DNA from 3 places in the Nonomuraea sp. GTA35 genome. Region 3 is predicted to be linked to each of the others. Evidence: predicted binding sites of a transcription regulator. Region 3 holds the regulator's gene; each other region holds the start of a gene.
What was found. Region 3 encodes HrcA, which represses chaperone genes, less so after heat shock. Its sites were predicted from a motif close to TTGGCACTCTCNNNNNGAGAGTGCCAA; they were not measured.

Region 1 (7,232 bases), on a different contig from region 3:
TCGTCGCTGCCGATCACGACCGTGCACGTGTGAGCTCGCGCCTGCGGGAGAGCACCCGCAGGCGCAGCGCCAGGGCCACCGCCGCCAGCACCGAGAACAGGCCGAGCTGCCACCAGTCGTCGTCGCTGCCGCCCAGGTGCCGGTCCAGCACGTGGTTGACGGCGTGGAAGGTGTTGGTGAACACGTATCCGGCCAGCACCACCGCGATCACGTCGCGCCACCACAGGGCGCACACCATCATCATGCCGATGCCGATCTGGAAGACACCGGCGTCGTGGAGGAAGTGCTCGTGGTTGGGCCAGTTGGCCCACGCGGCGAAGCTCGCCGGGTCGATCCGCATCCACACGCCGGTGACCAGCATCGTGGCCGCCGCGACGACCACTGTGATCTTGATGAACATCCGTCGCTCTCCCTTCGGGTCCGAGCAACGGACGGTCATGACCGCGCGAACGTGACAGCCGCGCCTGTGAGCCTCCTCACAGGCGCGCGGTCAGTCCTTGGCCCTGGTCGGACGGAGGAGGGCCTCGGCCAGGGCCAGCATGGTCTCCTCCAGCGCGTCCAGCCGCTTGCTCAGGTCGTCCGCGGCAGGCTGGACGATGCCGGTCACCGTGCCGGCCAGCTCGTCACCGTCGGGCCGGGCCCTGACCAGCTCGGCGAGCGCCTCGGTGGCGGCGGTCAGGCGCTCGGCCTGCTCGCCCACGTGCGCCTGGAGCACCTCGCCGACCCGCTCCGGGATGGCCAGGTCGGCGGGCAGCCGGCTCACGCACCCGGTGACCGCCTCGATGCGCTCGTCCACCGACTCCAGGTGCTCGCTCGCCTGCTCGGCGCGCGCGGCCAGCCCGTTGAGGTGGGTGTCGAAACCGTGGAAGCGGGTGTCGAGGCCGCCGAGGTGGCCGTCGATGGCGTCGAAGCGGCTGCTCAGGTGCTCCTCGGCCTCGACCAGCCGCTCGTCGATGGCGTCCATCTGGTTGTCGAGCTTGTTGAAGCGGCCCTCGTTGCGGGTGGCGAGCTCGGCGGCGTGCTGGTCGGAGGTGGACATGCGCTCGTCGAGCGAGGAGAAGCGGGCGTCGATGCGTACGTCGAGCGCGTCGAACCGGTCGTCGTGGCGGCCCAGGTGGCCGTCGAGGGTGCCCAGCCGCTTGTCGACCGCGCCGAGCTGGCCGTCCATGGAGACGAGCCGCTTGTCCACGCCGCTCATGCGGCCGTCGAGGCCGTCGATCCTGGTGTCGATGTCGGCCAGGCACTCGTCGGCGGACTCCAGCCGGCTGTCGAACCCGGTGAGCCGGGAGTCGAGGCCGGTGAGCTTGCCCTCGGCCCTGTCGAGGCGGGCGTCCACGCCGCTGAGCCGGGCCGTCAGGCGCTGCTCGCTCTCGCCGAGCTGCACGGCGAGGTGCTGGTCGGCCTCGTCGAGCCGGGTGGTCAGGCGCTGCTCGACCCCGGCCAGGCGGCCGGTGAGCGCTTCGTCGGCCTCCTTGAGCCGGCTGACGAGGCGCTCGTCGGCCTCCAGGAGTGCCGTGGCGAGCCGCTGGTCGGTCTCGTCGAGCCGGGTGCCGAGCCGCCGGTCCGTGTCGTCCAGGCGGGCGCTCAGCCGCTCGTCGGTCTCGTCCAGCCGGGCGGTGAGCCGCTGGTCGGTGTCGCCGAGCCGGGCGGTCAGGCGCTGGTCGGTCTCGTCGAGGCGGGCGCTGGTGCGCTGCTCCGCGGCCTCCACCTTGGCCGCGAGCTGCTCGGCGGTGCCGGCCAGGCGCTCGGTGACGCTCTCGGACAGGTCGTTGACGACGTCCTCGACCCGGTCGGTGCGGGTGGCCAGCTCGGCCATCGACTTGTCGAGCCGGGTGAAGCGGCTGGCGGCGGCCTCCATGCTGGAGTTGAGGCCGGCCAGCAGGGCCGCGAAGTCGGACATGCCCTTGGTGATGCCGTCGGTGGTGTCGAGCACCGACTGCAGGCGCTTGAGCGCCTCGTCCACGCTCTCGCCCACCGTGCCCACGTCGGCCCACAGGCTCGGCAGCTCCGCCACCGGGGTGACCCGGGCGTCGACGTGACCGACCTTCTCGCCCACGGCGTCGACGTGGTCGCGCACGGCCTCCACGTGCTGCGCCAGGCCCTCCGCCCACATCGGGGGCTTGGCGGAGATCTCGTCGAGCCGCCCGCTGACCGTCTCCAGCGCGCCGCTGAGGCCGCCCAGCTCGCGCTCGCGCACCTCGCGCAGCAGCCACTCCATGCCTTCGAGCCGCTGGCGGATCTCGTCGAGCACGGCGCCCTGGGTGCGTTGCTCGTAGACATGGTCCTGGGCGGCACGCGCGAGCAGGTCTCGCATCCTCTTGGGGACGGCGTCGTAGCCGTTTGGGAGAAGGGCGGCGTGGTTGGAATGGTCCACCGAAAGCTCCTTCGCTCGCCGACGGTCTGCCGCGCAGCGGTGGGATAGGTCCGGTTTTATCGATGAAGGGTGAGAGCGCGGTCAACCGCAATGGGGCGGAGAACTCCTCGCCCGCCCACCTTAGCCTTTCGATCAAGGTCCGTCAGGGGTGAATTGAAAGATCGCGATTAACGCACGGATGCCCAGGTTCGGTGATTCAGGCAGGTGGGGAGGGCTTGCACAGGATTACCGAGGGTTTGTCGGCAATTCTGGTAAGCATGATCACCAGGGATTTGTCGCCCTTGAGGCGCAAATCCGTGCGTAGGCGCTCGATGTCCACGGCGGAGCCGCGCTTTTTGATGGTGACATTGCCGATTTGTCGGTCGCGGAGGGCGGCGCGGAGCTTTTTCAGGGAAAAAGGAAGAATGTCGTCGACTTCGTAGGCGGCGGCCCACGGGGTGTCCACCGGCTCGTCGGACGTGACGTAGGCGATCATCGGGTCGAGCAGCCTGCCGCCGACCAGCTCGGCCACCTCGCCGACCAGGTGCGCGCGGACGGCCGCGCCGTCGGGCTCGTAGACGAAGCGGCCCGGCGCGCCGACGGGGGCCCGCACGCCGGTGGCGGACAGCGTGTGGCCGCCTGGCAGCAGGGTCGCCCGCCTGCCCCCGCCGTCCTGGGCCCCGGTCCACAGGGTGGCCTCCTTGACCTCGCCCTTGTACGAGATCCACTCGGCCTCGGCGCCCTCGGGGATGAACTCGTACGGGATGCCGGGGGCGACCTTGAGGCAGGCCAGGCGTGCCCGGGAGATCAGGCCGAGCACCACGGGCCAGGGCGGCGAGTAGGCCATGGGGTCGAACGTCCGGCCCCGGCCCGTCCGCCTGGCCGGGTCGGCGAACAGCACGTCGTGGTCCTCGGGCCGGACGTCCGCCGCGTCGGCCACGGTCACCGTCGCCCGGCCTGCCAGCCCGAACGCCTCGGCGTTGGCCCTGGCCACCGCGACGGTCAGCGGGTCGGTGTCCACGGCGGCCACGGTGCAGCCGGCGCGGGTCAGCGCGAGCAGGTCGCCGCCGACGCCGCAGCAGGCGTCCACGACCCGGGGCGCCCGCCCGCCGTGCAGGGCGAGCAGGCGGCGGGCGCGGTGCTCGGCGGCCTCCGCCCTCGTGGACTGCTCCAGGCCGTGCGGCGTGAAGAACATCCGCCCGGCGTCCGCGCCGAACTTGGCCCTGGCCCGCTCCCTGAGCCCGGCCTGGGTGAGCGCCGCGGAGGTGAGCGCCGCGTCGTACGTCCTGCGCAACGTGGTGGCGGCGACCACCGGGTCGGCGCCCGCCAGTTCCTCGGCCTCCGCCAGCGCGCGCCTGCCGCGCGGGGTCAGCAACTCGGTGAAGGCGTCGAGGTCCACGTCACCAGACGTTAGCGCCACGCCGGAGCGGACACGCCTGCGGGCGGCGCGGGCACGGCGTGGTGGCGGCGTGATGGCGGCGTGGTCGCGGCGCGGTGGCGGCCGGGACGTTCGCGCACGTGGGAGACTGGAGCGGCCCGGCATGCCCGCGAAGCGGGTCTGATCGCTCTCAGCAGACGCGTTCGTGTTGACTGTCAAGCCCCTCTTGCATATGTTTCCTGTTGGCACTCTCCCCTTGAGAGTGCCAACGTGCGACGAGGCAGGTCTGACACCCGCGACGGCAGGCCCCGCTGGTCGCCTCTTCTAGATCATTCAAATCTGAAGGGGAGGTCCGATCGTGACGACCGCCACCAAGGTTCCCGTTAAGCCGCTCGGCGACCGCATCGTGGTCCAGCCGCTTGAGGCCGAGCAGACCACCGCTTCCGGCCTGGTCATCCCTGACACCGCCAAGGAGAAGCCGCAGGAGGGCAAGGTCCTCGCGGTGGGCCCGGGCAACTGGGACGAGGACGGCGACAAGCGGATTCCGCTCGACGTCTCCGAGGGCGACATCGTCCTCTACAGCAAGTACGGCGGCACCGAGGTCAAGTACGGCGGCGAGGAGTACCTCGTGCTCTCCGCCCGCGACGTTCTCGCGATCATCGAGAAGTAGGCCGGTTGTGTCGAGCCCCGGGCGCTCTGGAGGGCGGCCGGGGCTTTCGACGCCAGGAGAGGACTTTCAGCAATGGCGAAGATCCTGGAGTTCGACGAGGCCGCCCGCCGCGCGCTCGAGCGCGGCGTGAACGCCCTCGCGGACGCCGTGAAGGTTACCCTCGGCCCGCGTGGCCGCAATGTCGTCATCGACAAGAAGTTCGGTGCGCCGACGATCACGAACGACGGTGTGACCATCGCTCGTGAGATCGAGCTGGAGGAGCGCTACGAGAACCTCGGCGCCCAGCTCGCCAAGGAAGTTGCCACCAAGACCAACGACATCGCGGGCGACGGCACCACCACCGCGACCGTCCTGGCCCAGGCCATGGTCCGCGAGGGCCTGCGCAACGTGGCGGCCGGCGCCTCGCCGCTGTCGCTCAAGCGCGGCATCGACAAGGCCGCCAAGGCCGTCAGCGACAAGCTGCTGGCCAGCGCCCGCGAGGTCGGCGACAAGAAGGAGATCGCCAACGTCGCGACGATCTCCGCGCAGGACGCCCAGATCGGCGGCCTGATCGCCGAGGCGTTCGACAAGGTGGGCAAGGACGGTGTGCTCACCGTCGAAGAGTCCAACGCCATGGGCATGGAGCTCGAGTTCACCGAGGGCATGCAGTTCGACAAGGGTTACCTGTCGGCCTACATGGTGACCGACCCCGAGCGGATGGAGTCCGTCCTCGAGGACGCCTACATCCTGCTCACCCAGGGCAAGATCTCCTCCATCGCGGACTTCCTGCCGCTGCTGGAGAAGATCGCCCAGACGAAGAAGCCGCTGCTCGTGGTCGCCGAGGACGTCGAGGGCGAGGCCCTGGCCGTCCTGGTCACCAACAAGATCCGCGGCACCTTCACCTCCGTGGCCGTCAAGGCCCCGGGCTTCGGCGACCGCCGCAAGGCGATGCTGCAGGACATGGCCATCCTCACCGGCGGCCAGGTCGTCAGCGAGGAGGTCGGCCTCAAGCTGGAGCACGTCGGTCTCGAGGTGCTCGGCACGGCCCGCCGCGTCGTCGTCACCAAGGACGCCACGACCATCGTCGACGGCGCCGGTGACGCGCAGGCCATCGAGGACCGCGTCAAGGAGATCAAGATTGCCATCGAGCAGTCCGACTCCGACTGGGACCGCGAGAAGCTGCAGGAGCGGCTGGCCAAGCTCGCCGGCGGTGTGTGCGTGCTGCGTGTCGGCGCCGCCACCGAGGTGGAGCTGAAGGAGAAGAAGCACCGCCTCGAGGACGCGATCTCCGCGACGCGCGCCGCGATCGAGGAGGGCATCGTCTCCGGCGGTGGCTCCGCGCTCATCCACATCTCGAAGGACCTCGACGACCTCGGCCTCACGGGCGACGAGGCCACCGGCGTCGGCATCGTCCGCCGCGCGCTGGTCGAGCCGGCCCGCTGGATCGCCGAGAACGCCGGTCTCGAGGGCTACGTGGTGACGCACAAGGTGGCCGAGCTGGAGGCCGGTCACGGTCTCAACGCCGCCACCGGCGAGTACGTGAACCTGCTCGACCAGGGCGTCATCGACCCGGTCAAGGTCACGCGCTCGGCCGTGCAGAACGCCGCTTCGATCGCGGGCATGCTGCTCACCACCGAGGCGCTCGTGGTGGACAAGCCCGAGGAGGAGGCCCCGGCCGCCGGCCAGGGTCACGGTCACGGCCACGGCCACTGACCGCGCCTTCCGTTCCGTTACGGCCCGTACCCCGAAGGGGGTGCGGGCCGTAACGGCTTTCCGGGGCCCGGGTGCCGGAGTGCGCGGGGAAGGGCGGGCCTACGCTGGGGAGCATGCGGTACGCGCGGGCGGTGGAGCGGCTGAGGATGCTGGCCGAGGCGTGCGAGCAGACCAGGCGGCTGCCGGCGGAGGAGCCGTTCCTGCGCGAGGCGCACGTGTTCGGCGCTCTGACGGAGGGGGCCGACCCGCTCGACGAGATCGAGGTCGCCTTCGTGCTGAACCTGCCGCCGGAGGAGGTCGCCTGGGGCACGCACCCGCCGGGCACGGCCTGGCTGGTCGACTTCCTGCGGCTGGATCAGGGCGGCATCGCCTACTGGTGGCGGTCGTCCCGGGAGCCGGTCGCCAACCACCGCATTCACCGGCCGGTGCGCTTCTGGTCGCTGGACGGGATCGACGGGGGCGTGCTGGAGGCGCTGCGGGAGCGGCGGCTCGGGGCGCTGTACAGCGCTGAGGCTCCCCGGGGGCAGGAGCGGGTCGCCGGGGTGGCGGAGGAGCTGGAGGCGGCTCTGGAGCACCTGAGGGCGGTGCACGGGGCGTACTGGGACCGGCAGTGGCGGCGGGAGCACCGGGGGCTTCGGCGATATCCGGAACATCACCTCTGGGAGGCGGTGCGGGGGTACCTCGAACTGCTGGACGTCCGGGACGAATGATCCGGGTGCCGGAGGTGGCAGGTCCCGCGGCCGGGCGGGATGGGGGGAAGTGGGGAGAAAAGGTGACTTATTGGAGTAAACCGGAAGTGTGCGATAAGCGTCTGCGGTCTGACAAATGTCGCGCATTCCGGGTTATCGCCTGAAACATTATGTCACTATAAAGGCTTAGTGTGGTCGGCTGATTACTTCCCGTTATCGTCGCTTCAATGTGACCAATCCGTAGCCGTTCGCTATGACGACAGGCAGGATCAGTGCGGGCATCATGCCTATCGTGAGCGAGGGAAGCGTCGCCGACGCCAAAATTGGGGTAAGGCTCGCGTCGAGACTTCCGGCACGGACGGATGACTCCGACCTTAGGGAACTGACGAGCCTCGCCGTGCAGGGAGATCGCAGTGCGATCGAATCCCTGCTCGGTGAGTTGCGTCCGAT
Region 2 (7,232 bases), on a different contig from region 3:
GTGGGCGATGCGCAGGTCGGGCCGCTCGGCGCGGAGCATGGCGGGGGTGAGCGTCAGGTGGTAGTCCTGCACCATCACGCGGGCGCCGTGCCCGGCCTCCTCGGCCAGTGCCAGCGCGAACGCGCCGTTGTAGTCGCGGTACGACTCCCACTCGCGCGCGAACCTGGTGCCGAAGTTGGGCGAGTTCGGGATGTCGTAGAGCAGGTGGTTGACGAACCACAGGGTGGAGTTGGCCACGGCGTTGTAGGCGCGGTGGAAGATGGCGGGCGGGATGTCCAGCATGCGCAGCGGGCCGGTGTCGTAGCCCGCGTGGTCGATGCGGCCGCCGGTGGCCAGGCGGACGGCGCTGCGGTCGCCGTCGGACAGCGCGGCGCAGACCCAGAGCACGCCGTCGTCCTTGGCCACGCCCGACAACCCCGAGACGAGGCCGCCGCCGCCGCGTCGCATCGTCAGCTCGCCGTCGTCGGAGACGGTGAAGGAGACAGGCCCTCTGTTGGAGGCCAGCAGGACGCTGTTCATCTCGGCTCCCTTCGATCATAGGATCCCAGCTATGGCGCTTGATGAGCTAACCGAGGAACTCGCCCGCTCCGCTGCTGCGGGAGATCATCGCGCACTTGGCGAGCTCCTCGCGCGGATTGAGCCGGATGTGATGCGACACTGCGCCCGGATCCTCCCCTATCACCAGGACGCGGAGGAGGCCTCGCAGGATACGTTGCTGGCGGTGGCGCGCAACATCGGGCGGTTCGAGGGGCGGGCCAGGTTCAGCACGTGGCTGCACATCGTGACGGCCAACTGCGCGCGCACCACGTACCGGTCGCTGAAGCGCAGGGCGGCCGAGCAGACCTCCGACGAGCTGCCCATGCAGAAGCCCGACGCGCGGCGGGTCAGCGTGATCGCGGGGTCGCGGCTCGACCTGCTCGACGCGATGGAGGCGCTGGAGGCCGACAAGCCCGACCTGGCGCAGGCGCTGGTGCTGCGCGATATCGTCCAGCTCGACTACAACGAGGTGGCCGAGCAGCTCAACATCCCGCTGGGCACGGCGAAGTCCCGGATCCATCAGGCCCGCAAATACGTGCAGGGCGTGCTGGGCGAGGACTATCGCTGAGACTGCTTGTCTCACATCTTGAGACGGGTGGTAATTTCGGCCACTTAAGCGGGTAGAGTCCAGTTCAACAACTGCATATTGCTCATCCAGAGGGGTGGAGGGACCGGCCCTGCGAAGCCCCGGCAACCCTCCCGGCTTTCGACTCGCGACCTGGCGAGGCCGACCGGGACAAGGTGCCAATTCCGGTTCGCGGTCAAGGTGGCCGCGGGCGAAGATGAGGGAAGGCCTCGCTTCATGTCGCTTGACTTTGGTCCTGCCGCCGCTCTGTCCTGCCGCGAGTGCGGCGCCCGTTACCCGCTGGGCCCGAGCTTCGCGTGCCAGGAGTGTTTCGGGCCGCTGGAGGCGGCCTACGACTTCGGTGACGTGACCCGCGCGGAGATCGAATCGGGTCCCGCGAACATCTGGCGTTACCGCTCGCTGCTGCCCGTCCCCGCGGACGTGGCCAGTAAGCCCAATATGAACCCCGGCTGGACGAAATTGGTCAAGGCCGGAAACCTGGGTCGCGCGCTCGGCATCAAGTCCCTTTACGTGAAGGACGACTCGGGCAACCCCACCCACTCCTTCAAGGACCGGGTGGTGGCCATGGCCGTCGAGGCGGCCCGCAACTTCGGCTTCCACACGCTTTCCTGCTCCTCCACGGGCAATCTCGCCGGCGCCGTCACCGCCGCCGCCGCGCGGGCCGGGCTCGACGCGTGCGTGTTCATCCCGGCCAACCTCGAGAAGGCCAAGATCGCCATGGCTCGCGTGTTCGGCGGGCGGCTGATCGGCATCGACGGCACGTACGACGAGGTCAACCGGTTCTGCTCGGAGCTGATCGGCGACCCCATGGGCGACAAGTGGGGCTTCGTCAACGTGAACCTGCGGCCCTACTACGCCGAGGGCTCCAAGACGCTCGCGTACGAGATCGCCGAGCAGCTCGGCTGGCGGCTGCCCGAGCAGATCATCATCCCCATCGCCTCCGGCTCCCAGCTCACGAAGATCGACAAGGGCTTCAAGGAGCTGGTGAAGCTGGGCCTGGTGGAGGACACCCCGTACAAGGTCTTCGGGGCGCAGGCCGCCGGGTGCTCGCCCGTGTCCACGGCCTACAAGGCCGGGCACGACGTCGTGCAGCCGGTCAAGCCCGACACCATCGCCAAGTCGCTGGCCATCGGCAACCCCGCCGACGGGCCGTACGTGCTGGACATCGCCCGGCGCACCGGAGGCGCCGTCGAGGACGTCACGGACGCAGAGATCGTGGCCGCGATGAAGCTGCTGGCCTCGACCGAGGGCATCTTCGCCGAGACCGCCGGCGGGGTCACCGTCGGCGTGCTGAAGAAGCTCGCCGAGAGCGGGCGGCTCGACCCGGAGGCCGAGACCGTGGTGCTCAACACCGGCGACGGGCTCAAGACGCTCGACGTGCTCACCGGTGAGGCCGTCGAGCCCACCGCCGTGATCAGGCCCTCTCTCGACGCGTTCCGCGCGACTGTCTGACAACCAGGAAAGGCGATTAGAACCATGAGCGTTTCTGTGCGGATTCCCACCATTCTGCGCACGTACACCGGGGGGAGCGCGGAGGTCAGTGGCGAGGGCGCGACTCTTCGTGACGTGCTCGCCAAGCTCGACTCCGACTACCCGGGGATCGGCGCGAGAATTCTGGATGAATCGGGCAAGATTCGCCGTTTCGTCAACGTTTACGTTGGGGAAGAGGACGTCCGTTTCGCCGAGGGGCTCGACACTCCCGCCCCTGACGGCACTCAGATCTCCATCATCCCGGCGGTTGCCGGCGGCTGAGCCCCGCAGACCACCCTCTTGAAGGCGCCCCTAGTGGGCGCCTTCTCCTTTTCCCGGCCAATTCAACGTTGAACGACCCCTACTGCGAAGAAATAGGCAGTTTGCGGATTGACTCTGTTGCCAAACCCCTTGCCACAGGTATGGTCGAGGGCGATCGTCTGGCTGCTTTTCCGTTAAGTCATACGATTACAGGTCCCGCGGAGGAATGGGCGAGATCTGGGAGACCAGTAAGAGGAGTCGGAAGTGGCGCAGGGCACCGTCAAGTGGTTCAACGCGGACAAGGGCTACGGCTTCATCGCGGTAGACGGTGGTAAAGATGTATTCGTCCATTACTCAGCGATCATGATGGACGGGTACCGCTCTCTCGAACAGGGGCAGCGTGTCGAGTTCGAGATCACGCAGGGCCAGAAGGGGCCGCAGGCGGAGTCCGTCCGAGCGGTCTGAACGTCCAAGCTGGTATGCACCAGGCGGGATCGCGCGGCAACGCAGTCCGCGCGAGCCGTCACCTCTCATTCGCCGACTCGCGTGCGGCGAGCCGCTCCGCGCGGCTCGCCGTACCGACTGACTGACCTGGGCGGGAATGCCGGGCGGGGTGGCGTTCGCTTGCACTCGGCAGGGTAGAGTGCTAAACAGTTCGTTGGCACTCTGTGCAGCAGAGTGCCAACACTGGATCGGGACGACGGGGTCTGCCGAACGGAGATGCTGACCCATGCCGTCGCGGGCGTCGGCTCGGTCCACGACAAGCCACCCTGCATCTGGGAGGTCTAGCCTTATGGCAGCCAAGATGATCGCGTTTGACGAGGACGCCCGGCGCGGTCTCGAGCGCGGTATGAACCAGCTCGCCGACGCCGTCAAGGTGACCCTCGGCCCCAAGGGCCGCAACGTCGTGCTGGAGAAGAAGTGGGGCGCTCCCACGATCACCAACGACGGTGTGTCCATCGCCAAGGAGATCGAGCTCGAGGACCCTTGGGAGAAGATCGGCGCCGAGCTGGTCAAGGAAGTCGCGAAGAAGACCGACGACGTCGCCGGCGACGGCACCACGACCGCCACCGTGCTCGCCCAGGCGCTGGTGCGTGAGGGCCTGCGCAACGTCGCCGCCGGCGCCAACCCGATGGCCCTGAAGAAGGGCATCGAGGCCGCCGTCGAGCGCGTCAGCGAGGAGCTCTCCAAGCTGGCCAAGGACGTGGAGACCAAGGAGCAGATCGCCTCCACCGCCTCCATCTCCGCCGCCGACGCCGAGATCGGCTCGCTCATCGCCGAGGCGATGGACAAGGTCGGCAAGGAAGGCGTCATCACCGTCGAGGAGAGCAACACCTTCGGCCTGGAGCTCGAGCTCACCGAGGGTATGCGCTTCGACAAGGGCATGACGTCGATGTACTTCGTCACCGACTCGGACCGCATGGAGGCCGTGCTCGAGGACCCGTACATCCTGATCGTCAACAGCAAGGTCTCGGCCAATAAGGACCTGCTGCCGCTGCTCGACAAGGTCGTGCAGTCGGGCAAGCCGCTGCTGATCATCGCCGAGGACGTCGAGGGCGAGGCCCTGGCGACCCTGGTCGTGAACAAGATCCGCGGCCTGTTCCGCTCCGTCGCCGTCAAGGCGCCGGGCTTCGGCGACCGCCGCAAGGCGATGCTGAACGACATCGCGATCCTGACCGGTGGCCAGGTCATCGCCGAGGAGGTCGGCCTCAAGCTCGAGACCGCCACCCTCGACCTGCTGGGCCGTGCCCGCAAGGTGGTCGTGACCAAGGACGAGACCACGATCGTCGACGGCGCCGGTGACGCCGAGCAGATCTCCGGCCGGGTCAACGAGATCCGCGCCGAGATCGAGCGCACCGACTCCGACTACGACCGCGAGAAGCTGCAGGAGCGGCTGGCCAAGCTGGCCGGCGGCGTGGCCGTGATCAAGGCCGGTGCGGCGACCGAGGTCGAGCTGAAGGAGCGCAAGCACCGCATCGAGGACGCCGTGCGCAACGCCAAGGCGGCCGTCGAGGAGGGCATCGTGCCCGGCGGTGGCGTGGCGCTGCTGCAGGCCGGCGCGAAGGCGTTCGACAAGCTGGAGCTGAACGGCGACGAGGCCACCGGTGCCGCCATCGTCAAGAAGGCGCTGGAGGAGCCGCTCAAGCAGATCGCGGTCAACGCCGGTCTCGAGGGCGGCGTCGTGGTCGAGAAGGTGCGCAACCTCACCCCGGGTGAGGGCCTGAACGCGGCCACCGGCGAGTACGTCAACATGTTCGAGTCGGGCATCATCGACCCGGCCAAGGTGACGCGCTCGGCGCTGCAGAACGCCGCCTCCATCGCGGCGCTCTTCCTGACGACCGAGGCCGTCATCGCCGAGAAGCCCGAGAAGACCCCCGCCGCCCCGGCCATGCCGGGCGGCGGCGGCGACATGGACTTCTAGGTCTTTTTCTCGCCGCGCGGACGAAGAGCGGCCCGGGTTTTTCCCGGGTCGCTCTTGTTTTGTTTAGGTGCTATTACGTTTCACAATTGATCAGTTACCTGGAGTGAGGGAAGGTGGTGGCGTTTACACCTCGACCGAAGGAGCAAACAGTGCATTTCCGCAGCAGGAGAATTCTCGGTATCACCGCCCTGACCATGGCCGCCGCCACCACCGTGGCCGCTCCCGCGCACGCCGGCGACGACGCGGGCATCATGGCGGCCGGGGAGGTCGAGGCCGACACGAAGGCCTGGTTGCACGTGTACGCCGATGACGAGGGGCCCCAGGTGCGCCTCATCGGCGAGCCGATGCGCGACGTCGTGCTCCCGCGCGAGCTGTGGTTCCCCCTCTGCACGTCCGAGCCCGATCTCCGCATCCCGATCGTCAGCGACGTGCTGCCACGGCTCATGGGCTGCCCGGCGCCCGCACCGGAGGGCTGAGGCCCGGGTGCCGGTCAGGCACCCGGCGACGAGCGGCTCAGACGCCGTAGAGGGCGGTGACGTGGCCCCGGGCCAAGGTGTTGGCGGTGATGTTGAAGCCCACCACGGCCGGGCTGGCGTCGCTGTCCACGCCGAGCTTGTCCACGCCCAGCGCATGCACCGTGAACACGTAGCGGTGCGGGTCTCCGGGGGGCGGGGCCGCGCCGCCGTACGCCTTGGTGCCGTAGTCGTTGCGGGCGTGGACCGCGCCGTCAGGCAGGCCCTTGAAGTCGGGGGCCGTGCCCGCGCCCGCGGGCAGCTCCGTCACCGAGGCAGGCAGGTCGAACAGGACCCAGTGCCAGAAGCCGCTGCCCGTGGGGGCGTCGGGGTCGTAGCAGGTGACGGCGTAGCCGCGGGTGCCCTCGGGGGCGCCGGACCAGCGTAGGTGGGGGGACTGGTTCTGGCCGCTCATGCCCCAGTCGTTGAACACGTGGAGATCTGCGAGCGTCCGGCCGTCCTGGATGTCGTCGCTCTCGACCGCGAGCGCGGGCACCGGCGGCAGGAACTCGTGGGGAAGGGGTGCGGGCACGGCATCCTCCTGGAGTGAGTAGCTGCTTGCTCGACCATCCTAGAAGCGGCCGTGCCCGCGTCCGTCATGCCACGAGCTGTGCCGGCAGAGCCTTCTCGTGCAGGACCGTCAGGGAGGTCACGGCTCGGGTCAGCACGACGTACAGCCGGGCCAGCCCGCGCGGCTCGGCCGAGACGATGTCCGCCGGCTCGACGACGATGACGTGGTCGTACTCCAGACCCTTGGCCAGCGTGGCCGGGACGATCAGGAGGCGGTGCTCCTCGGCGGAGTCGGGGTCGAGCACGGCGTGCGGCAGGCTCGCCAGCGCCGCGGAGACCTCCCCGACCAGCGCGTCGGGCACGATGACGCCGATGGAGCCCTCCTTGGCGAGCGCCTCCTCGGCGGCCTGCGCCACCGCGAGTCCCTGCCGGACGGTGAGCGAGCCGGCGCCGGGGCGCAGCGAGCGCGGGGCGGCCAGGTCGGGGGCGATGGAGGGGAGCAGGCGGGCGGCGTAGTCGAGGACCTCGCGGGGCACGCGGAAGCCGAGCGTCAGCTCCGTCACCTCGCCCTCGCGCTGCCCGAGGTGCTCGAGCACCGACTCCCACGAGCTGGTCGACCACGGCGTGGTGCCTTGAGCGAGGTCGCCGAGCACGGTGGCCGAGCCGTTGCGGCAGCGCCGGCCCAGCGCCCTGAGCTGCATCTCGGACAGGTCCTGGGCCTCGTCCACGACGAGGTGGCCGAGCGAGGGCGTGCGCTCCATGAGGTCGCGCAGCTCGTCGAGGAGCGCGGCGTCCGCCGCCGACCACTTCGCGGACTTCCAGCTCCGGTACGGCTTGCGCCAGACCAGCGTCTCCTGCTCCTCGGCCGACAGATCGCCCTTGGCGGCCTTGGCGAGGAACTCGGGGTCCGACAGCAGCCGGTACAGCACCTGCT
Region 3 (7,232 bases):
CGTTCAGCGTGCGTCCGCGCATGTACGCGAGCGGCGCGACCTCGATCGTGCCCGCCGCCATGAGCTTGGGGATGGAGTCGGGGTCGACCATGTCGTGCAGCGCGTCGTAGAGCGGCCGCAGGTAGGGGTCGATCTTCTCGTAGAGCGTGCCGGGCAGGAAGCCGAGGCGCTCGCCCGCCTCGACCGCCGGGCGGGTCAGGATGATCCGGTTGACCCGCTTCTCCTGCAGCGCGCGCACGGCCTTGGCCATCGCGAGGTACGTCTTGCCGGTGCCCGCCGGGCCGATGCCGAACACGACCGTGTGCTTGTCGATCGCGTCGACGTAACGCTTCTGGTTGACGGTCTTCGGCCGGATCGTCCGGCCCCGCGAGGAGAGGATGTCGAGCGACAGCACCTCGGCGGGGCGGTCGGAGGTCATGCGGAGCATGGCGATGCTGCGCTCGACCGCGTCGGGGGTGAGCTCGCCGCCGCTGCGCAGGACCTCGACGAGCTCTTCGAAGAGCCGCACGACGGTGCCGCTCTCGTCGGGGCTGCCGGTGACGGTGATCTCGTTGCCGCGCACGTGGATGTCGGCCCTGAAGGCGCTCTCGATGACACGCAACAGCTCGTCGCGAGAGCCCAGGAGGCTGACCATCGGGTACTCGTCCGGTATCAGCACCTTCGCTTGAGTCCGCGAGGGAGGTGCCGTGCGTCGGGATTCGTGTAGTTCGGACATGGGCAGGCCAGCGGCCTGATGCCTCCCGGTCTCTTTCGGAGTTCTTCTCCGCCCATCGTATCCGGGAGCAGGCCGATTGCTCTCGCCAATATCACTCGCGTCCCTCGTCCCCCTGTTCTAGCCCGGCGGCCAGTTCAGGTCGCGCCCGCCGAGGACGTGGGCGTGCACGTGAAAGACGGTCTGCCCGGCGCCGGCCCCGGTGTTGAACACGATCCGGTAACCGCCTTCGGCCACGCCTTCCATGATGGCCACCTCGTGGGCGGACTTGAGCACCTCGTCGGCGAGGCCGTCGTCGGCCCGGGCGAGGGCCGCGGCGTCGGCGTGGTGCCCCTTGGGAATGACGAGCACGTGGGTGGGCGCCTGCGGGTTGATGTCGCGGAACGCCAGGGTCCGGCCGGTTTCATAAACGATCTCGGCGGGAATCTCCTTGGCGACGATTTGGCAGAAGAGACAATCGCTCACCCGATCACCCTACCGAGCCCCTGCCGTCAGCAAGTCCGTTGCGAATCGGTAATCAGCTGTGTCGTGCGTAGGAAGATCCACCCGGTTAGGGTGAGTGTGCGACACTTCAGCAGAAAAGACGATTCAGGGTCGGGCGAGCGCCACCTGGCGAGGACACGACTGGGTAATGCACCCTAACGAACCGGGGAAACCTCAAGAACCGGAAGAGCGTAAACCCTCTGGGAAGGCCGCGCGTCCCACTGATGTGACCACCGAAACCCTTCTGGCCGACAGGTCGATGGGCGGGGTGCCGGTCGGGTGGGATGCCGACATGGCCGTGACCGCGCTGTACAGCGCGCACTTTCGGTCATTGGTGCGTCTGGCTGTGTTGCTGGTGCGCGACATTGCGACAGCCGAGGAAGTCGTGCAGGATGCGTTCGTCGCCATCCATGGTGCCTGGCGCAGGCTGCGCGACCCCGACAAGGCACTTGCCTACCTGCGTCAATCTGTCGTCAACAGGTCCCGGTCCGTGCTGCGTCACCGCGCGGTCGTCGAGAAGTACGCCCCCAAGGGCTTGCCTGACGCCCCGAGCGCCGAGAACGGCGCGATCGGCGAGCTGGAACGCTCCGCCGTGATCGAGGCGTTACGTGCCCTGCCGACCCGACAGAGAGAAGCACTGGTTCTACGCTACTACGGTGACTTGTCCGAAGCTGAGATCGCCCACGCCATGGGGATCAGCAAGGGCGCGGTCAAGAGCCACACAGCACGTGGCATGGCCGCCCTGCGATCGGTCCTGGAGAAGATGTCATGACCCAGCCCCCCGACGAGTACGGCGACCTCCTGCGCCGTGCGCTCCGCGCGGAGGCGGACGCGGTCGTGCCCTCGCCGGAAGGACTGGAGATCATCCGTGCCCGCATCTCGCGGCGCGGTGTACGTAACCTGTTCTGGTGGCGAGTGGGCGCGGCGGCAGGCAGCGCCGTCCTGGTGGCGGGCGCGATCGTGATGGCCGTGCCCGGGCTGCGCTCCCAGGTCATCCGCGAGGAGCCCATCGAGGTCATCAGGGAGGTCAGGACCGAGGTCCCGTCCAACTCCTCCACCACCCGCTCCCAGCAGCCCCCGCCGCCGTCGAAGGAGCCGGCGCCCGAGCAGTCGCAGCCGCTGGGCGTGGTGCCCGAGACGCCGGCGCCGCCGTCACCGAGGACCACGCCGAAGTCCGGCTCGACCAGCAGGCCGTCACCCTCCCCCAGCCCGACGCCGACCGACTGCCCCTCGCCGCTCGCCGAGCAGGCCGAGCCGCCCGCCGACTGCCCCGAGGTCTCGCCCTCGCCCACGCCGACAGCGGAGGAGCCGCCGACGGGGCAGCCCTCGGCGTGCCCGCCTGAGGAGTGCCCGCCGCCCGACGAGGTGACCGAGACGCCCACCGAGCTGGCCAGCCCCCTGCTGGACAGCTCCCAGACCACGCCCTAGCCGGGCTCCTACCAGCGTCCCGTACGGCTGAGCAGCACGGCCGCCGCGGCGACCCCGGCCGTGGACGTCCGCAGGATCGTCGGCCCCAGCAGCACCGACGTCGCCTTGGCGGCGCGGAACCCGGCCAGTTCCTCCTCGGAGACACCGCCCTCCGGCCCTACGACCACCACGATGTCGCCGCCCGCGGGCAGCGGCACGCCGGACAGCGGCTCGGCCGCCTCCTCGTGCAGCACCAGCCCCAGCGCGGCCTCCGACAGGAGCCGTTCGACCTGCTTGGTGGAGGCCAGGTCGGCCACCTCGGGCAGGTGGAAGCGGCGGGCCTGCTTGCCCGCCTCGCGGGCGGTGGAGCGCCAGCGGCCCAGCGCCTTGGCGACCTTGTCGCCCTTCCACTGCGTGATGCTGCGCGCGGCGGCCCACGGGACGATGACGTCCACCCCGGCCTCGGTCATCATCTCGACCGCCAGCTCGCCCCTGTCGCCCTTGGGCAGTCCCTGGACGACGACGAGCCTGGGGCTGGGCGCCTCGACGTCGTAGCGGCGCAGCACGTCGAGGCGGAGCGCGTCCTTCAGCGTCTCGCGCACGACGCACTCGGCCACCGCGCCGGCGCCGTCGGTCAGGTCGACCCGCTCGCCGGGCCGCAGGCGGCGCACGGAGGCCGCGTGCCGCCCCTCGGGCCCGCCGAGGGTCAGCTCAGGGCCGTCGAGACCCTGAGCGAGGAAGACCGGGACCGTCACCGGCCGTTGAAGGCGTCGCGCAGCCGGGAGAAGAAGCCCTGCTGCCCCGGCGCGAACTTGCCCGGCGGCCGCTCCTCGCCCCGCTGCTTGGCCAGCTCGCGCAGCAGCTCCTCCTGCGCGGTGTCGAGGCGGGACGGGGTCTCGACGTTGACGTGGATCAGCAGGTCGCCCCTGCCGGACTCGTTGAGCCGCTGCACGCCGCGGCCGTACATGGTGATGACCTGCCCGGACTGCGTGCCGGGACGGACGTCCACCTCTTCGGCGCCGTCGAGCGTCTCGACCGTGAGGATGGTGCCGAGCGCGGCGGCCGTCATCGGGATCTGGACGGTGCAGTGGAGGTCGTCACCGCGCCGCTCGAAGATCTCGTGGTTGCGCTCGACGATCTCCAGGAACAGGTCTCCGGGCGGGCCGCCGCCGGGGCCGACCTCGCCCTCGCCGGCGAGCTGGATGTGGGTGCCGTCCTCGACGCCCGCCGGGATGCGGACCTTGATCGTGCGGCGGGTGCGTACGCGGCCGTCGCCGGAGCACTCCTGGCAGGGGTGGCGGATGATCGTGCCGAAGCCCCCGCACTGCGGGCACGGGCGCGAGGTCATGACCTGGCCCAGGAACGAGCGGGTGACCTGGGAGATCTCGCCGCGCCCGTTGCACATGTCGCAGGTGTCGGGGTGGGTGCCCGGTGCGGCGCCGGCCCCGTGGCACACCTCGCACAGCACGGCTGTGTCGACGACCAGCTCGCGGGTGGTGCCGAACGCGGTCTCGCGCAGGTCGAGCTCCACCCGGATGGTGGCGTTGCGGCCCCTGCGGGCACGCGAACGCGGCCCCCTGGCGCCGGTCGCGGTGCCGAAGAAGGCGTCCATGATGTCGCTGAACGGGAAGCCCGCGCCGAAGCCGCCGGCGCCCGCCGCCGCTCCCGCGCCACCGAACGGGTCGCCACCCAGGTCGTACATCTGGCGCTTGTTCGGGTCGGACAGCACCTCGTAGGCCTGCGTGATCTCCTTGAACCGCTCCTGGGTCTCAGGATCGGGGTTCACGTCGGGGTGCAGCTCGCGGGCGAGTCGGCGGTAGGCCTTCTTGATCTCATCCTGACTTGCGTCACGGCGCACCCCGAGGGTGGCGTAGTAGTCGCTGTTTGCCACTTATCGACCTCTTATGATGCAGCCAGGATCTGGCTGACGTAGCGTGCCACCGCGCGTACGGCGCCCATCGTCACGGGATAGTCCATCCTGGTGGGCCCCAGCACACCGAGCCGGGCCAGTTGGTTGTCGCCAGAACCGTATCCGGTCGCGACGATGGATGTCCCCCGCAGGTACGGGTTTTCCGAGCCGATGCGCACGGTGAGCGCGGACGGGGTGTCGTTGGTCGTCTCGCCGAGCAGCCGCATGAGCACGACCTGCTCCTCCAGCGCCTCCAGCACGTCACGCAGGCCGGTGGCGAAGTCGGCGCCGGCGAGGTTGGCCGCGCCGGCGAACACGATCTTCTCGTCGTGCCGCTCGACCAGCGTCTCCAGCAGCACCGACAGGATCGTCGCCGCGGCGGGCCGGTCTTCCGGAGCCAGCCGCTCGGGCAGGTCGGCGACCAGCTCGGGCACGCTGCTCAGGCCGCAGCCGTCGAGGCAGGCGTTGAGCACGGCGCGCAGGTGCGCGATCCGCGTGTCGTCGATCGCCTCGGGCAGCTCGACCACGCGCTGCTCGACGCGACCGGTGTTGGTGATCAGCACGAACATGACCCGCCGGTCGTTCAGCGGGACCAGCTCGACGTGCCGGACGGTCGAACGGTTCAGCGTCGGATACTGCACGACCGCCACCTGCCTGGTCAGCTGCGCGAGCAGCCGGACCGTGCGGGTCACCACGTCGTCGAGGTCGACCGCGCCGGCCAGGAAGGTCTCGATCGCCCTGCGCTCGGCTCCCGAGAGCGGCTTGACCTGGGAGAGCCGGTCGACGAACAGGCGGTAGCCCTTGTCCGTCGGCACGCGGCCCGCGCTGGTGTGCGGCTGGGTGATGTAGCCCTCCTCCTCCAGCGCGGCCATGTCGTTCCTGACCGTCGCCGGGGAGACCTTCAGGTTGTGGCGCTCGGCAAGCGCCTTGGAGCCCACCGGTTCGTTGGTGGACACGTAGTCTTCGACAATGGCGCGGAGCACCGCCAGTTTCCGATCGTCGAGCACGTGCTCACCTCCTGCCTCTGTCCATATCAGGAACGCGAGGTCTAGCACTCTGTGTTCCCGAGTGCCAAGTGTACGGCTCTCGCCCACAAGGTGCGATAACACCGCGTCCCACATCCTGCTTCTAGCTTCTTGGAAGCGACAGGCCTCACACTTGCCCCTATGACCGACGATTCCCGGCCCCCGTCGTACGGCCCCCCGCCCGGGCAGGGTCCTTACCACGGTCAGCCACAGCGTCCTGACCAGTACGGCCCGCAGCCGGGGTCGCAGCCGGGGTCACAGCCGGGTTCCGGCCAGGCGCCGCCACCTCCGTACTGGCAGCCGCCGTCCGGACAGCCGCAGCCCGGGCCGGTCCCGCCGCAGTACGGTGAGGCCACCCAGTTCGGCCCGCCACCTCAGTACGGACAATACGGCCAACAAGCCCAATTTCCGCCACGAATCGACTCCAAAGCCATAAAGCCCAGCTTGTGGTGGCTCGCGGTGGTCTGGGGCGTGTTCCTGGCGTGCGGGGTGGCCGGGGCGCTCATGTTCACCGGCGGCGTCGTCAGCAGCGTGTCGGATCTCGCCCCGACCAGGACGTTCGCGTCCGGGGAGAGCGTCACGGTGCCGATCGACCCGGCCCGCAAGCCCGGCGTGTACATCGCCAGCGACACCCCGGTCAGCTACGACTGCTCCATCACCGGCGGCCCCGGGCAGGCCAGGCTCGCCAGGACCCCGGGCTCCCAGAAGGTCACGGCGGGGGGCGCCGTGTGGGAGCAGTTCCTCGTGATCAACGCGCCGGCCAAGGGCGACTACCAGCTCACCTGCACCAACCAGGAGCAGGCCGCCGTCCGGTACGGCGTGGGCCGCGACACCTTCTCCGCCGTGGGCGGCATCACCGGCGGGCTCGCCGCCCTGTTCCTGATCCCGGGAGCCGGGCTGCTCGTCGCGATCGGCGGCACCATCACCGTCCTGGTCCGGCGCAGCGGTGCCCGCAAGCGCCTTGCGGTCAGCGGGTGATTTGCTACGGTCCCCGTGTGTACGAGGGCGATGTGCTGGCGGGAAATTGGCGGCGGCCGGGCAAGGGGAAGATCCCGAAAGTGCCCGCCGAGCTGGACCTCGTCGTCGAGGACGCCGACAGCGGCTTCTGCGGCGCCGTGGTGGCCTGCGACAAGGAGGCCGTCACGCTGGAGGACCGGTTCGGCAGGCGACGCCTGTTCCCGCTCGCGCCGGCCGCCTTCCTGCTGGAGGGCAAGCCCGTGACCCTGGTCCGGCCGGCGGCGGCCCCCGCGGCCGGGGCCAGGCGCAGCGCGTCGGGCTCGATCGCGGTGGAGGGGCTGCGCGCCAGGGTCGCCAGGCAGAGCCGGATCTACGTGGAGGGCGTGCACGACGCCGCCCTCGTGGAGAAGATCTGGGGTCATGACCTGCGGGTCGAGGGGGTCGTGGTCGAGTACCTGGAGGGCGTGGACGACCTGCCGGCCATCGTGGCGGAGTTCGGCCCCGAGCCGGGGCGCCGGCTGGGCGTGCTGGTCGACCACCTGGTGCCCGGCTCCAAGGAGAGCAGGATCGCCGCCGAGATCACCTCGCCGGACGTGCTCGTGGTGGGGCATCCGTACATCGACATCTGGCAGGCGGTCAAGCCGTCCGTGCTGCGCATCCCCGCCTGGCCCGAGGTGCCGCGTGGAGTGCCGTGGAAGGAAGGCGTCATCGCCGCGCTCGGCTGGCGGATGGAGCCGGC

Region 1: the regulator HrcA is predicted to act here: its motif matches at 3,974-4,000, upstream of groES (co-chaperone GroES).
Region 2: the regulator HrcA is predicted to act here: its motif matches at 3,513-3,539, upstream of groL (chaperonin GroEL).

Annotation. Positions count from the first base shown of each region.
Region 1 is NZ_JBGNUV010000019.1:132,282-139,513, forward strand. It holds gene tsaD (tRNA (adenosine(37)-N6)-threonylcarbamoyltransferase complex transferase subunit TsaD) at 1-33, shown strand, start outside; gene ACBJ32_RS51995 (hypothetical protein) at 14-400, opposite strand; gene ACBJ32_RS52000 (hypothetical protein) at 491-2,374, opposite strand; gene ACBJ32_RS52005 (methyltransferase domain-containing protein) at 2,571-3,752, opposite strand; gene groES (co-chaperone GroES) at 4,087-4,401, shown strand; gene groL (chaperonin GroEL) at 4,474-6,093, shown strand; gene ACBJ32_RS52020 (hypothetical protein) at 6,207-6,803, shown strand; gene ACBJ32_RS52025 (sigma-70 family RNA polymerase sigma factor) at 7,066-7,232, shown strand, end outside.
Region 2 is NZ_JBGNUV010000015.1:31,877-39,108, forward strand. It holds gene ACBJ32_RS46150 (trehalose-6-phosphate synthase) at 1-519, opposite strand, end outside; gene ACBJ32_RS46155 (RNA polymerase sigma factor) at 551-1,105, shown strand; SAM riboswitch class I at 1,185-1,326, shown strand; gene thrC (threonine synthase) at 1,340-2,575, shown strand; gene ACBJ32_RS46165 (MoaD/ThiS family protein) at 2,600-2,875, shown strand; gene ACBJ32_RS46170 (cold-shock protein) at 3,119-3,319, shown strand; gene groL (chaperonin GroEL) at 3,648-5,276, shown strand; gene ACBJ32_RS46180 (hypothetical protein) at 5,426-5,752, shown strand; gene ACBJ32_RS46185 (YbhB/YbcL family Raf kinase inhibitor-like protein) at 5,790-6,320, opposite strand; gene ACBJ32_RS46190 (HelD family protein) at 6,385-7,232, opposite strand, start outside.
Region 3 is NZ_JBGNUV010000005.1:323,786-331,017, forward strand. It holds gene ACBJ32_RS24745 (PhoH family protein) at 1-715, opposite strand, end outside; gene ACBJ32_RS24750 (histidine triad nucleotide-binding protein) at 833-1,177, opposite strand; gene ACBJ32_RS24755 (SigE family RNA polymerase sigma factor) at 1,455-1,967, shown strand; gene ACBJ32_RS24760 (hypothetical protein) at 1,964-2,623, shown strand; gene ACBJ32_RS24765 (16S rRNA (uracil(1498)-N(3))-methyltransferase) at 2,632-3,357, opposite strand; gene dnaJ (molecular chaperone DnaJ) at 3,354-4,493, opposite strand; gene hrcA (heat-inducible transcriptional repressor HrcA) at 4,505-5,518, opposite strand; gene ACBJ32_RS24780 (hypothetical protein) at 5,981-6,514, shown strand; gene ACBJ32_RS24785 (DUF3097 domain-containing protein) at 6,532-7,232, shown strand, end outside.